3 regions of the Latilactobacillus sakei subsp. sakei DSM 20017 genome follow, and region 1 is predicted to be linked to each of the others. Evidence: predicted binding sites of a transcription regulator. Region 1 holds the regulator's gene; each other region holds the start of a gene.

The links. The regulator LexA, encoded in region 1, represses DNA repair genes until DNA is damaged. The targets are predictions, from matches to a motif close to CNAACANNTGTTNG.
Region 2: LEUCM_RS09675 (FtsK/SpoIIIE family DNA translocase) is a predicted target of LexA. The motif match lies at 2,096-2,109, and genes of this name have one in related genera.
Region 3: xerS (tyrosine recombinase XerS) is a predicted target of LexA. The motif match lies at 2,857-2,870, and genes of this name have one in related genera.

The regions. Positions count from the first base shown of each region.
Region 1 covers NZ_AP017929.1:1,173,386-1,178,779, reverse strand. Annotated here, with positions in the region: gene LEUCM_RS05930 (ABC transporter ATP-binding protein) at 1-958, opposite strand, end outside; gene LEUCM_RS05925 (YneF family protein) at 1,100-1,330, opposite strand; gene LEUCM_RS05920 (DUF896 domain-containing protein) at 1,411-1,653, opposite strand; gene lexA (transcriptional repressor LexA) at 1,788-2,402, shown strand; gene LEUCM_RS05910 (adenine phosphoribosyltransferase) at 2,537-3,055, opposite strand; gene recJ (single-stranded-DNA-specific exonuclease RecJ) at 3,079-5,391, opposite strand.
Region 2 covers NZ_AP017929.1:1,921,759-1,927,152, reverse strand. Annotated here, with positions in the region: gene LEUCM_RS09690 (methyltransferase domain-containing protein) at 1-830, shown strand, start outside; gene trmL (tRNA (uridine(34)/cytosine(34)/5-carboxymethylaminomethyluridine(34)-2'-O)-methyltransferase TrmL) at 1,083-1,592, shown strand; gene LEUCM_RS09680 (DUF1149 family protein) at 1,604-2,011, shown strand; gene LEUCM_RS09675 (FtsK/SpoIIIE family DNA translocase) at 2,149-4,518, shown strand; gene yfmF (EF-P 5-aminopentanol modification-associated protein YfmF) at 4,716-5,394, shown strand, end outside.
Region 3 covers NZ_AP017929.1:1,464,687-1,470,080, reverse strand. Annotated here, with positions in the region: gene fakB (DegV family protein) at 1-422, shown strand, start outside; gene LEUCM_RS07335 (TetR/AcrR family transcriptional regulator) at 548-1,129, shown strand; gene LEUCM_RS07330 (NADP-dependent oxidoreductase) at 1,131-2,138, shown strand; gene xerS (tyrosine recombinase XerS) at 2,958-4,016, shown strand; TPP riboswitch at 4,083-4,181, shown strand; gene thiT (energy-coupled thiamine transporter ThiT) at 4,230-4,832, shown strand; gene LEUCM_RS07315 (heavy metal translocating P-type ATPase) at 4,872-5,394, opposite strand, start outside.

The DNA of each region.
Region 1 (5,394 bases):
TGCTGGTTTCTTTTAATAATGATTCAACCCGATCATAACTGGCATTGCCACGTTCAAGCACATTGAATAAACGACCAATCGCAAACATTGGCCAAACTAAGGCTGCGATATAACTGATAAAAGCAATCAATTGGCCAATTGTAATACTGTGGTTCATGACCAACGTTCCACCATAAATAATTGTAACGAGGTACGTTAGCCCGATAATTAAACTAATCGCTGGATCAAATAAACCATCGATAAAGTTGACGCGCTTGTTAATCGCAATTGTCTTCGTCACAATTTGGTCGAAATCATCGATATCCGCTTCTTCTTGACCAAACGTTTTTAAAACTTTGATCCCAGAAACACTCTCTTGCGTCTTATCATTTAATTTCGAAAAGGCTGCTTGTGATTCTCTAAAAGCGGTATGCAAATGCGTCCCTAAGCGTCCTGAAGCCACTGCTAATAATGGCATTGGAATCAAGGCCATTAATGTTAGCCGCCAATCGACAAAAATAATCATCGCGATGATGGTCGTCCCACCCGTAATAATCGAATCCGCAAACGTTAAAATACCGGCGCCCGCCACTTGTTGAATCGCGGTTAAATCATTGGTCGCATGGGCCATCAAATCGCCAGTCCGGTGTTTCTGGAAGAAAGTTGTGTCCATCTTCATAAAATGCCAGAACAAACGACTCCGCAATGTCCGTTCTAACTTGGCTGCGCCACCCCAGATACGAGTCCGCCAACCATAGCGAAAGAGATATTGTAAAATCGCGGCTGCTAATAAGACCCCAATCCACATTAATAAGACCGATGCCTTCAACTTTCGGGCAGCCATTAAATCAATTAACGTCCCAATCACTTTTGGTGGCACGATTTGCACAATTGCAACTAGGACTAAAAAAATAACCCCTAATATATAGCGGCGATATTCTTGTTTAAAATACCAGCCTAACTTCTTAAATATACCCATAAAATATCTCCGTCTTCAAAATTAGATAATCCTCATTATAGCAATCTTAGTTCAGTGGGACAATTATTTCTCTTCCAATAAAAAGAGGGTTCCATACAAAAATAAGTTTTTGTACGAAACGCCTCTTTAATTAAGTCATGTTTATTTTTTGCTACGTTTTTGTTGTGCTTTCATTGAGCTCATCATCTGGTTTAATTTCTTTTCAGATGGTTTTTGCCCCATTTGCATCATCATAGCTTTCAACATATCTTCATTAACTGGTGGATTTTCTTCGAAATATTTCTTCATGTAAGCACGTGCGCCGAAAAAGCCAGCAACTGCACCTAATAATGCCCCAATGACAAAAATTAATACGCCTATTCCAATATTCATATCTTATGCACCCCTTCCTCATTCAGTTCACTTAAATATTCTACACATTATTGCACTAAAAAGAAAGCGGAATTCCTAGATTAATCGTCACGTAAACCCTTTTCACGTTGGATGTCCTTCACTTTTTCAGGTGTGACTTCCTTACCTTCTTTATCATAAACTTGTAGCATCTCAACTTGTGAACGGAAACTAGAACGGAAATCCTTCAAATAAGCGTCCCGTAGTTCTTGACGTTCCGCTGTTTCTTCGGGTGTTAACCCTTCTGCCTTTGCTTTATGTGCTAATTCATTGATACGATCGAGTCGTTTTTGATCCATTGCCATCATCGGCCTCCAAATTTAAACTTTTATCCTATTTTGGACTAAAATGCTCAAAATGTCAAAAAATACGAACACTTGTTTGAAATCCGCCTATAAATATGCTACTATATGCTTAATAGAACGAATGAGGTGCGCTTATGACTAAAACTGAATCCAAACAATTAGAGGTCTTACGTTTTATTCACGAACGTGTTCAAGACAAAGGTTACCCACCAACGGTCCGCGAGATTTGCGAAGCCGTTAATTTATCGTCCACTTCTACTGTCCATGGCCATTTAGCCCGACTTGAGAAGAAGGGCTTATTACAAAAGGATCCCACTAAGCCACGGGCGATCGAGTTAACGCCCGCTGGCCTAACGGCAATTGGGGCGACACCCCAGAAAATCCCAGTATTAGGGGTGGTTACTGCCGGTGTGCCTATCTTAGCAGTTGAAGAAGCAACTGATTACTTCCCGCTTCCACCTAGTTTGCAAACCGAACAAGATTTGTTCATGCTAACAATTCGTGGTGAAAGTATGATTAACGCCGGTATCTTAGATGGCGACGAAGTTATCATTCGCAAGCAATCAACCGCCGATAATGGCGATATTGTCATTGCGATGACTGCCGAAGATGAAGCAACCTGCAAACGGTTCTTCAAAGAAGCAGATCACTATCGTCTCCAACCAGAAAACGATACGTTTGAACCAATCATTTTAAATGAAGTCAGCATTCTAGGGAAGGTCGTTGGCCTTTACCGGGATCGCATGTAATAAAAAAAGAAGTTCGCTTAGGCGAACTTCTTTTTTTATCTGTTTCTCTTTAACGTGCTTTCATCAACTACTTTCTGCACTTTGCTATATCAGTCAAATGTTCAAAAGCAACCTGTTGATGGCGCACTTCTTTATTAGTATTCCATTAATTTGAAAATATCATAGTCCTTAATCTTTTCACGGCCGTTTAAGTCCTTCAATTCGATGAAGAAGGCTGTCCCAACAACGATACCACCTAGTTCTTCAACCATTTTGATTGTTGCGGCAATTGTGCCACCGGTTGCTAATAAGTCATCTGTTACTAAGACTTTTTGGCCTGGTTTAACCGCGTCTTTATGCATATATAATGTTGATTTACCATATTCTAAACCATAGCTAGCTGAAACTGTTTCGCGTGGCAACTTACCCTTCTTACGAGCAGGTGCAAAACCGACACCTAATTTGTAAGCAACCGGGCAGCCAACAATAAAGCCCCGGGCTTCAGGGCCAACGATCATTTCAACGCCTTTGTTCTTAGCGTATTCAACAATTTTATCCGTTGCTGCTGCGTATGCTTCACCATCGGACATCAAAGGTGAGATATCACGAAAAGTAACGCCAGCCTCCGGAAAATCCGGAACACTTGCGACATAATCTTTAAAGTTGATTGACATATATAATTCGCTCCTTAACTCTTTTAGCGATTTGCTACTGCTGGGAGAGTTGCTAGCCAGTCTTTCACCTCGGTAAAGGTTGAATAAACAAGCTGTTTTTCCATTTCAATTTTAGCTAATCGTTTTTGATAACTTGGTGCACTTTCCAGTGCATGCTTTTCAGGTTGTAACTCGGCCGTAATCAGACCACGTTCTATTCTAACAAATCCGAGGTCAAAAAACACCTGCAACATGAAAATCATTAACGGTAATTGTAATTTTAAATACGCTGCTAATTCTGCTAACCGCGCTTTTTCAATATTTGGATGTTTCCGCAAGTAAACTAAGAAAGTCGCAAACTGTTGTTTTGTCGGCATTCCTTCTAAATAAGCAGAGTGTTTAGCATAAAAAATCAAGCTTAATTTAGCGGCCTGTTGTTGTTGATAAAATTGTTCAAAAGCAGTTAAATCAGCTGGTTCATCAACTACAATTAGCTCTTGGCTAGTAGCAACTTGTTCATCGGTCGCTAACAGCGCCTGACTCCCTGCCGGTAAATAAGACTGCAGTTGCTCGCGCATTTTATCATTAAAAAAGACGTAGTCGCCTGTTGATTGGAATAATTGCTTCGTCAGACGATTGCTGCGTTGATCAAGTACGACTTGCCCACTTGTAGCAAGGTCTTTTACCATTAATTGCAACGTTGTCTGGCCACGCCAAGTATTCTCACTCAAACTCCCGACTAATTTCACATCTTCAGCGGCAGTTAAATCGGGCATCAAAGCCCCTTTATTGAAAGCTAAAACTGCTAATTGTTGTTGTTGATCGACCGCCATCATCTTCAAATGCTTCTGATCAGCACCGATTTGTTTGACATCGGCTAACTGGGGCGCGCTAAGTTCAATCAACGGTTCTGGATTATCACTGCCAAAAGGTGCCAGTTGTTGCAATGCTTGATATAAATCAGGCGTAATATCAGCTAGCGTCAGCGCCAAATCAACTGGTAATGGTTGGCGTCCTGTTAAATCTAACTGATTAACTTGCGCATACTCGTTCATTGCAGTTTGAATCAACGCTAATTGATCAACCTTAGCGGTCAAGCCAACTGCCATGTGATGGCCACCAAAATGAACCAATAATTCACGGTGTGCATCTAACGCTTTAAATAAATGGAAAGCTGTCACACTACGGCCAGAGCCTTTAGCTAAGCCAGTTTCCGGGTCAATCGTCAAGACTAAGGTTGGTTTACCGGTCTGTTCAACAACATGACTAGCCACAATCCCTAGAACCCCTTCATGCCAACCTTCGTGGGCAATAACTAAGGTGGCACTCGCTTGATTTTCCGGTGTTTCAGCAATTGTCATTGCCGTTGCCGTAATTTCTTGCACTAGCCCTTGGCGTTTTTTATTTTGTTGTTCAATAAATTGGGCCTGTTCAACCGCTTCTTCGTCATCAAGCGTCGTTAACAATTGCACACCAAGGGTCGCATCACCTAAACGACCAATTGCGTTTAAACGGGGACCAATCCCAAACCCAATGTTAGTGGCATCTAGTGTCGCTTGTTCTAAGCCAGCTGATTGACACAATGCGACCAAACCTGGTCGATCGGTATTTTGTAATTGTTGTAAGCCTAAACTAACCAACGTCCGGTTTTCATCGACTAAGGGGACGATATCACAAACCGTCCCGATTGCGGCTAAATCTAATTTATCGTAAGGAATCTCTTCTAATAAAGCAGTCGCCACTTTAAACGCCACACCGACCCCACAGAGTTCGCCAAAAGGATATTGCCCTTCTGGATGTCTGGGATGCACAATCGCCACTGCGTTGGGTAATTCTGATGGTAATTCATGGTGATCGGTCACGACCACGTCAACACCGTGTTCTTGCGCGTAAGCGATTGGTTCTAAGCCACTCACCCCGTTATCGACGGTCACAATTAATTGGGTGCCATTTTCAATCAAGCGTTTATAAGCTTCTAAATTAGGACCGTAGCCATCCTTAAAACGATTAGGCACATAGACTTCAACATCGGCACCTAAGTCGTCTAAAGTTTCCTTCATCAAAGTGGTACTTGTGATCCCGTCCGCGTCATAATCGCCATAAATCGTAATTTTTTCGCCGTTCACAATCGCTTCTTGAATTCGATCAATCGCCTTTTGCATATCATGCAAAGCGTATGGATCGTGAAGTTGACCGACATTGGGATTCATAAAATCATTGATCTGCTCTGCATCCCGCAAGCCACGTTGCCACAAAAGTTGGGCCGCAGCCTTAGGTAGCGGATTGTCTTTTGTAATTGTTTGTAATTCATCCTCAGTTGGTACTGGTTTTAATTGCCATTCATATTGTGCTTCCAAATT
Region 2 (5,394 bases), 750 kb from region 1:
AAATTGATTTAGCGCAACAATTCCTACAAGCCAATTTAAGCGCCTTGCAATGTCCAATTTGCCAAGGGGCGTTTGCCACTATTAGTGATCACCAATTGGTTTGTGAAGCGGGCCATAGTTTTGACTTGGCTAAAAATGGGACATTGTACTTCTTACCCAAACAAATGAAGTCTGAATATACAAAAGAAATGTTAAGCCATCGCCGGGCATTCTTACAGGCCGGCTTCTTTAAACCGTTCTTAGATGAAATTGCTAAGCAACTTACGGCCAATAGTCGGATTCTTGATGTTGGTTGTGGCGAAGGAACGCCGGTTTACCAACTTGCCCAACAGGTACCAGCCCAATATATCGGCTTTGATATTTCTAAACCGGCAATTCAACTGGCCAGTGATTACAATCAAGAAGGTTGGTTTTGTGTCGCTGATTTAGCGCGGATGCCGTTTGCTGATCAGAGTTTGGACACAGTCTTGAACATCTTTTCGCCATCGCAATACCAAGAATTTAAACGGGTGCTCAAACCGGACGGTCAACTCATTAAAGTCATTCCTAATGCCGGTTATTTGCACGAGCTACGAGAATTATTATATCAGGGTCAGGAAAAGGAAAGCTACGATCATGGTCCAGTATTGGACTTATTCGAACAACATTTTCCCGGCTACCAAGAAATTCAGGTTCAACAAAAGATGACCTTAACACCCGAAACACTAGCGGATTTAGTCGAGATGACACCTTTAACTTGGACAGCAACAGAGGCGCAATTACAAGCGATTACGTTGGCGGCATTACCAGAGATATCATTGGATGTCACGGTTTTGGTGGGAAAACAATGAGAAATTAAAGTAATTTTAAGAAATCTGATTGCAAGTCAGAAATAAGGGCGTTATAATAACCACAAGGAATTTTTTCCCTAACTTTTATCAGAATACTTTTTGATAAAAGCTAGTGATGAAATGACACTAACGTAGTTTCTCGCCGTGAATAACCGAGGGACTACGTTTTTTTATATGGAAAGCACCAGTAGAGCTTTACCATTAAATCGTGTATAATTAAGCTACTGAATCTTTATTGAAGGAAGTTAGATTGTGACTAATCATATTGTTTTATACGAACCACTTATTCCAGCTAATACTGGCAACATCGCCCGGACATGTGCCGGGACGGATACTGTTTTAGATTTAATCGAACCATTAGGCTTTGAAACTGACGACAAACATTTAAAACGGGCTGGTCTAGATTATTGGGACCAAGTGAAGATTAATTACCACAAGAACTTGGATGCCTTTTTAGAAACGGTTCCGGATCGTAAACACCTCTATTTGATCACGAAGTTTGCCAAGCAAGCTTATTCTGATCAGGATGTGACGGATACAAGTGTTGATCATTACTTTATGTTTGGTAAGGAAACAACTGGCCTCCCAGAAACGTTTATGCGTGAAAATGAAGATCAGTGTCTCCGCATTCCAATGTCAGATCACATTCGGGCTTTGAATTTATCCAACTGTGCAGCATTGGTCATTTTTGAAGCATTACGGCAACAAGATTTTCCAGGGTTAGAAAAGAGTCATCTGTACGATCACGATAAATTAAAATAGGAGTGTTTCTAATGCAAACTAAAAAAGATCCCATTAGCGTTGATGCTTTTCATTTTGACCGTGTGTCACCGGACGCCGAACCACAACAAAATATCCAAGTGAGCTTAGTGAAAATTGATGCTGACGACGAATATTTACAAGAAGCTGATTTAAAAGCCGGTAACATCTATCAAATCGTTACACCATTCCAAGTGATGCCACAAGGAAGCGGCTTTGCCGTATCTGGTCAAATTTCACGGGTTGTTCAATTGTTAGATTTCTTTGGCACACCAGATGAAATCGGACAAAAGGAAATGATGAAATTATCACGACCATTAATCGAATACATTGAAACCTTGACGTATCAAGTAACAGCGGTTGCTTTGAACGAAGGGATTCAACTTCAATTTACAGCGCATGAAACACCAGAAGAAGCATAATGATTAAATAAGAGAAGCTAAGGGGAACTTCGGTTGACCTGGGCTTCTTTTTTGTTTGAATAAAGCCTAAAAGATGGGTTAACCTGAACAGAAGTTCGTGTATAATAAGGATTAGATATGTAAGGTAAGGAGATTTTATGGCAACTCAAACGAAAAAGCGTAAGAAAAAAACGACGACTAAGAAGAAAAAAATGCAACAGCCTGATTACACGATTAATTTTGTCGGCTTTTTGTTTATTTTAATTAGTCTTTTCTCCGGGCTGAAATTAGGATTTATCGGCGCACTATTTGCGAATGTTTTCCGCTTATTCGTTGGTGACACATTCGTCCTGGGCGCAATTCTATTTGCAATGCTCGGTATTTACCTCTTAATTTATGGCAAACAACCACCATTGTGGCAACAAAAAACGGTGGGTTTTAGTTTAGCCTACATTGGTATTTTAATTTGGCTATCAGCTTTCATCTTGCACCAACAAGCGATTAATAACCATTTTGTCGCAGCTACTTGGCGCTTATTGTTTGAAGATTTCCAAAAAATGGCAGTTACGACGGAGGTCGGCGGTGGCCTAGTTGGTGCCGTGATTTATAGCGGTTCGCATTTTTTGTTTGCACAGATGGGGACCTATATCATTGCCGTGTTAGTGACAGTCATGGGGCTGTTTATTTTTATGGATATTCCCTTCAGCGTGGTTGTTAAAAGCAGTCAGCGCTTTGTCCACGGCTTATTTCAAGTCGGACGCTATACTAAATCAGGCTTGGTGAAGGCCACTGAAAAGGGCCGCGATCAAGTCAGCGCGCTCAAAGAACAAACGCAAAATGCGTTGTCTGCGGTTGACGAAAAAACGACGCCAACCAAGACGGTTAAAAAGCCTACCTCAGAACCGACCGGCGAGCCTGAGAAAACGGGGGTTGTGGTGAATGAACCAGCCACCTTTAAGATTAATGGACCGAAGGATTTACCAAAACCAATTGCAACGCACCAAGCAACTAACGAGGCAGAAGCAACTGCGGAAACACCGACAGAACAAGTGCCGGATGTTGCCGAATTAACGCATGCTGTAGAAATTGATGCGGATTATGAAATGCCAACGCCTGAATTGTTGACGCAGATTCCACCATCAGATCAGAGTGCGGAATACGAAGCGATTGAAAAAAATCAACAGGTCTTGAAACAAACCTTTGATTCGTTTGGCGTGGATGTCACGGTTAAGAGTGCAAGTTTAGGACCAGCCGTTACGAAGTATGAAATCCAACCGGCTGTTGGTGTTAAGGTGTCGAAGATTGTTAATTTGGCCGATGATTTAGCGTTAGCACTGGCCGCCAAAGACATTCGGATTGAAGCACCGATTCCAGGCAAACCATACGTCGGGATTGAAGTCCCTAATACAACTGTCTCAACAGTTTCCTTCAGAGAGATGATCGAACAAGAGCCACCACATCCAGGCAAACCGTTGGCAGTGCCATTAGGGAAAGATATTTCCGGTAAAGTGATTATGTCGGATTTAGCGAAGATGCCGCATCTTTTGATTGCCGGTTCAACGGGTAGTGGGAAGTCAGTAGCGATTAACGGGATCATCACCAGTATTTTGATGAGCGCGCAACCCCATGAAGTTAAGTTGATGTTGATTGATCCGAAAATGGTTGAATTAAATGTCTATAACGGAATTCCGCATCTCTTGATTCCGGTGGTGACCAACGCTAAGAAAGCGGCCAACGCGTTGAATAAAGTCGTTAAAGAAATGGAACGACGCTATCAACTTTTTGCGGATACTGGTCAGCGGAATATGACCGAATATAACCAGTATATTCAAGGCCATAATGAAGATGGCGAAATCAAGGGCGCGGCGTTACCATACATTGTCGTGATCGTTGATGAATTATCTGATTTGATGATGGTTGCTAGTAACGAAGTTGAAAGTGCCATTATCCGGTTAGCACAAATGGCCCGGGCAGCCGGGATTCACATGATTGTTGCCACACAACGGCCATCTGTCGATGTTATTACTGGTTTAATCAAGGCCAATATTCCATCACGGATCGCGTTTGCGGTTTCTAGTGGGATTGACTCACGGACCATCTTAGATGGTAGTGGGGCTGAAAAGCTCCTGGGTCGTGGGGACATGTTGTACCTACCAATCGGGATGAGTAAACCACTCCGAGTTCAAGGCGCCTTTATCTCCAGTCAAGATGTTGAAAGCATCGTTTCCTTTATCAAAGCTCAAAAGACGGCTGAATACGATGAAGAGATGATTCCAACGGCGGCTGATGAACACCAAGAAACGGCAGATCCAGAAGATGAATATTATCAAGAAGCGGTTGAATTAGTGGTTAAGCAACAAACCGCGAGTGTTTCGATGGTTCAACGTCGTTTTAGAGTCGGTTATAATCGGGCAGCCCGGCTGATCGATGAAATGGAAAGTCGCGGGATTATCGGGCCTTCTGAAGGTAGTAAACCCCGCAAGGTCCTTTTGCAAGAGGTTCCAAGCGAACAACCACCAACTGAATAATGAACAAAAAACGGTATTAGAATCAGTAGCAGGATTCTAATACCGTTTTTTCAAAGAAAAACCAGAGTTGTTAAAACGGTGGCGCTTTTGAGTTTAACCCACTTTTTTGGTATGATAGTGTCTGTTACATTATTCTTAAAAAGACTTAAGTTGAAAGCAAGCCATTTTAACTGTTAAAACAGTGAGGAGCAGCAAGTATGAATCAAAAAGTAATGGATGGCGTTTATTTAAATATCTTACAAACACAACAATTCAAAACAATTCGCTTTTCTGTGCAATTAGTGGCACCAGCGACTAAAGAAACCCTGACAAAACGGTCATTACTAGCCAGTGTCTTATCTGCTAGTAGTCAAGCTTATCGTGATCAGGTTGCAATTGCCAATCAACTCCAAGCAATGTATGGGGCTGGCTTCAATATGAATGCATATCGGCAAGGACAATTAGCGATTTTTAGTATTTCAATGCGGATTGTCAGCCCTCAATATTTACGCGATACAATCGACTTACAACAACAAGCAATTGCCTTTATTGGCGAACTACTTTTAAAACCAGATGTCATTGATCAAGCCTTTAACGCGGTTACTTTTGATCGGGAAAAAGAAAACTTGCAACGCTATATCGATAGCGTTGCCGATGACAAACAAACTTATGCTGCACTCAAACTACGTGAACTCTACTTTACAGATCAAACGCAACAAACGCCTAATTATGGGGATGCTGACGTTTTAAAGACGATTACAGCCACTGATTTATACACTTATTATCAACAGATGATTGCAAATGACCGAATTCAAATGACGGTTGTGGGGAATGTGGATGAAGAAAAATTGGCGCTTGATTTGGCGCAATTATCACTAGCACCACGGGGCGAAATGC
Region 3 (5,394 bases), 290 kb from region 1:
CTGAAATCATTGCCCATCTTAATGAGGTTCGTAGCAAGACAGAAACCTACGTCTTTTTAGACTCACTAGATGCACTCCAACGCGGCGGACGTATTAGCCGGATGGCGGGGCTCTTAACAAAACTGATTAAACTCAAGGTGATTGTCCGCTTAACAGATACGGAATTAGAAGTGATTGCTAAGGGACGGGGGCTAAAGACCTTCACCAAAGAAATCAATAATATTCGCGAACACTTGGCCACTCAAGATGTTGCTGAAATTGGCATTTCACACGTCGGCATCACTGACGAACTATCCGCCAAAATCCAAGCAACGCTAGAACAAACCCAACCCCACGTCCCTTATACAGTCGCTTTAACGAGTCCCGTTATTATGAGTCACGTTGGTCTGGGGGCCTTCGGGGTTTTTTACCTTACGAAATAGTATCACCAAAGAACGTCTTCATGAGACGTTCTTTTTTTGCGTTTAAAATTGCGTAAAATCTAGTTGCGTTATTCAGAGTCATCATCTATAATAGAATGAACGTTCTAATAAGAGGAGATTATCAGATGCGCACGAAAGAATTTGAAACAACAGCCGTCTTAGACAAAGCAATGCTCGTTTTTTGGCGCCAGGGATATGAACAAACGTCGATGCAAAACCTAGTCGACGAAATGGGCATCCATCGTCGTAGTATTTATGATACGTTTGGTGATAAGCACCAGCTATTTATCGCAGTCTTAGCGCATTATCACGATCAAATCACCGCGACATTTAATCAAATCATCAATGATTATAGCGACCTTAGTAGTCGTTTGACAGCCATTTTTGAGGCGTTCATTAACCACCCGGCACAACAACCAGACGGCTGTTTAGTCGTTAATACGGCAACCGCGTTATCAACGTTAGAAGAAGATATCCAACAACTTATTAAACGCTATTTACAGCAGGAACAAGCAATGCTGCAGCGATTACTGATTGAAGGGCAAGCTGAGTTGCAGCCTCCTATTAAGAGCGAGCTATTAGCCGCAACACTTCAAAATGCATTGGTTGGCATTCGTGTCATGGCTAAAGTAAATCCAGATTCAGAGGCGCTAATCGTAACAGCACACCAAACACTTCAAATACTCCCATGGAAAGAGGCACTTTAAAATGAAAGCAGCTCAAATTACAAAATATAGTAAAGATCTCAATGTGACCGTGAAAGAAATTGCCACCCCTAAGCCCCAAGCTAACGAAGTACTCATCAAAGTTAGCTATGCCGCAGTCAATCCGTTAGATTTAATGAATATTCACGGCAGTGTTAAGTTGATTCAAGACTATTCGATGCCATTAACCCTTGGCAATGAAGTCGTTGGTGAAATTACCGCTATCGGTTCTAACGTAACGCCTTTTAAACCGGGTGACCTAGTTTACACACGTCTACCACTTGCTAAGATTGGTGGTTTTGCAGAATACGTTGCGGTCGATGCCAATGCTATCTGGTATACACCTACCAATTTATCAGCTAAAGAGGCCGTTGCTGTCCCCTTGACCGGTTTAACCGCTTATCAAGGCCTCACGGAAGAATTAGCTGTTGAAGCAGGGAAGACGATTTTCATTCCTGGTGGTTCTGGCAGTTTTGGTCAATTAGCCGTGCCAGTCGCTAAATCTTTAGGCTTAACAGTCATTGTCTCAGGGAACGCTGCAGCACGTGAGCATATTCTAGAATTAGGTGCTGACCAATACCTTGATTACCGGACAACCGATTATTGGCAGGTATTAAACGATGTCGATTACGTTATCGATACTCGTGGGGCTCAAGATATCGAACGTGAACTTTCAATTATGAAACCCGGTGGCCGTTTATTAAGTTTGGTGGCAGGTCCTAATAAGCATTTTGCTATCACGCACCAATTACCTGCCTGGAAACGACTTTTATTTGGTTTAGTCGGTAAGAAGTGGGATAAACTCGCTAGTAAAGCTCAAGTTAACTACCGCTTCATCTTTGTGCGTTCGGATGGCCAACAACTTAAAAAAGTCACTGAATTAGTTGAAAAACATCACATTACACCAGCTATCGATCCACACGATTTTGATCTTGATCACGTTCAAGATGCACTGGAATTAGTTGCTAATGGTAAATTAGCCGGTAAAGTTGTAATTCGACTAACTGACTAAAGTAAATCTAAAAAGCCCAGATATTGGTATTTAACCAGTATCTGGGCTTTTTTTAAATGGCCTGTGCTAAATTCTAAAGTACTGTTTGGTGCCATTTTTAGCTAGTTCAAATAACCAAGCAGTTCAATTAAATTTAATCTAGTTTTCAACATAAAAATAATCGATTACGGTGATTAAAGACGGTGTGGGGGACCTATTAAATAAAAAAATATTCTAGTTTACATAATATATATTATAGGAAGTATGTATTTATTTTAAAAGAGTGGCTGATTTTGACTTATTAATCTGTATTTAAGTCCTTAATTTAGCAAATTCTTTTAGCAACGTTTTAAAATGCTTTAACTAAAACATCAACCGTTTAAAAAACTCAACTACGATTAACAAATCTCAATGCTAAATTACTGATCTGATCGCAAATTAAAACCACTGCCTAATCATTAATAATCAATAACCACATGAAATTCGTTAAATAACTTAGGATTGATTTATGCAGCTGTAAAATCCATAATTTTGAGGCTCAAATTGATAATCATTAACCATAATCCGAGTTTAATAAAACGCTAATTTGATGCTCAAATCGGCCTAATCATGCTATAAACACTGTTATATCAACGTTTCATTAAGATGAAAGACCGTTAAACAGGCATTTTATTCGTTTTTAAATGGCTGCTGCAGATGGTCTGAAAACAGATTTCTAGGGTTAGTGGTCAAAATTTGCCAAACAAGTGTTGTTAAAATTATGGTTTTAACAACACTTGTAGTATTCTCGCCGCTTTTTTGTTAAAATAACTATAATTCTCTATTAAGGTGGTTTCAATCATGGACCAACAACGTTATCTCGAACTATGTGAACAACGCTTGGCGGATCTTCCCGATTACGTCCGTAAATTTTATATTAATCGGCAAGCCAATGCATACTCCTCTGCAACGCTCTATCAATATCTCCAAGAATACGTCCGCTTCTTCTCCTGGTTAATTGACGAACAAATCGTTACTGTTCAAACGACTAAGGATATCCCTCTTGTTGCGCTTGATAAGATGAAATTAGAAGATATCGAACTCTATAAGATCTTTTTAATGAATAAACGAAAAGCAAATAATCACAAGCTCTCCTTTCAGGCTGTTAATCGCTCTATCAACGCTTTGAATGCGCTCTGGTACTTCCTGACGATTGAAGCCGAACAAGCCGATGGTGAGCCTTATTTCTACCGCAACGTCATGAAAAAAGTCAAACTGCTCAAATCATCCGAGACAATGGCCACTCGTTCCCGCCATATCGGTCAAAAGTTGCTCACCGGTGATAAAAAACACGACTTCATTGCCTTTATGCAAGTCGACTATCCCAGTGCGCTATCTAATCGCCAACTCGCTTCTTATACGCAGAATTGTGAACGGGATATTGCGATTTGCGTATTGGCACTCACTACCGGCATTCGTCTTTCCGAACTCGCCCAAGCTAACGTTTCTGATTTAAACCTTGAACAACTAACAATTACGGTTATTCGCAAAGGCGGTCAACAAGATACCGTGCCGATCGCACCTTGGGGTTTACCTTATCTGCAAGATTACGTTCAAATCCGGCAACAACGCTATTTAGCCGCTAACGAACGGGCCTTATTTGTCACAAAGTATCGCGGTCAAGCGAAGCGAATCAGTAACTATGCCATTGAAAAACTGGTAGCTAAGTACTCTGAAGCTTTTGGCGTTCGACTAACGCCGCATAAATTCCGTCATACACTCGCAACCGATCTGATGTCAGCGACCCACAGCGAAACGATCGTAGCGACCCAATTGGGCCAAACCACCACGCAGGCCACCCATTTGTATACGCACGTGGTTGATGACGAACAGCGCTCGGCAATGGATAAGCTCGAATGAAGCTTGATTGCTTGACATCTTTGTTGTATCCGGTATACTGAAAACGTTCTTAAAATTTAAATATTAACCATCGCAAAGGGGAGCCATTGGCTGAGAGTGATTAGATGATCAGACCCTTCGAACCTGTTTGTTAAGACAAGCGTAGGAATTGTGATGGAGTTGAGACTTTAACTCCTTTTTTGTGTTGGTTAACCAAGAAAAGGGGTTATTTTTATGCAACATCAACGGTTATTGATTCAAATTGAAGGGGCCATTATCGCGGCATTTGCGATGGCTCTGGAATATATTCCGCATACTGTAGGGCCATCAGCGATTGAGGTTTCCTTTGGGATTATCCCCATTATTATCTATAGTCTCCGTCGCGGCGCCGCGGCTGGGATGGTTTCGGGTTTAATCTGGGGCCTTTTAGACCTCGTCTTACGAGGCCTCGGCAACGGGAGCGTTCTCAATGTTTGGCAAGGATTACTTGAATTTACGATTGCCTTCATGGTCGTTGGCCTAGCTGGCGTTTTACAAAAACCAGTTCAAGCAAGTATCCAACAAAATACCAAAGTAAAAACGATTGCGCTCCTTTGGTCCGCAGCTTTCATTGGTACTTTCGCCAAATACTTCTGCCACTTCTTAGCTGGGGCCATCTACTGGGGCTCATACGCGCCTAAAGGAATGAATGCTTGGCTCTATTCATTAACTGTGAATGGCGGTAGTTTCGTTGCCGGCTTCATCTTAAATGGTATCGTCTTTGGGATTTTATTAGCGATGATTCCGAAACTATACCTCCCAAAAGATATGTTTTTAAAAGTGCAATCTGAAGAATAGTTAACAATACAAAAAAGAGGCCCTCAGCGGCCTCTTTTTTTAATGGTCATTTCTAGCACGTAATGCGTATAAAATCGAAACTGTGTCGACAACTTCTTGGAATAAGGCCCCAATTAAAGCTGGCACGACACCGGTACTGGCAATCAACATCAATCCGATACAGATGAAGATCCCAATCAAAACGGACTGGCGCGCCACCCGCATTGTATCCCGTGCAATCGTGATGGCGCCACTAACCCGACTCAAATCATCCTTTAAAATGACGACATCTGCGGATTCGCTCGCTGCTGTGGCACCGTGAGCACCCATCGCAATTCCGACATCGGCACTCGCTAAGGATGGTGCGTCGTTAACACCATCGCCAACCATGATTATCGGCCGCTGCTCCGGCGTGACATTATTGATGAGTCGAATCTTATCGGCAGGCAAACACCCAGCGTGAACTTCATCAATGCCAACTTGAGCCGCAATCTCTTTAGCGGTTGTCGCCTGATCCCCTGTGAGCATCATTAAGCGCTGTAAACCGAGCTGATGGAGCGTTGACATCGTTTGAGGCGCTTCC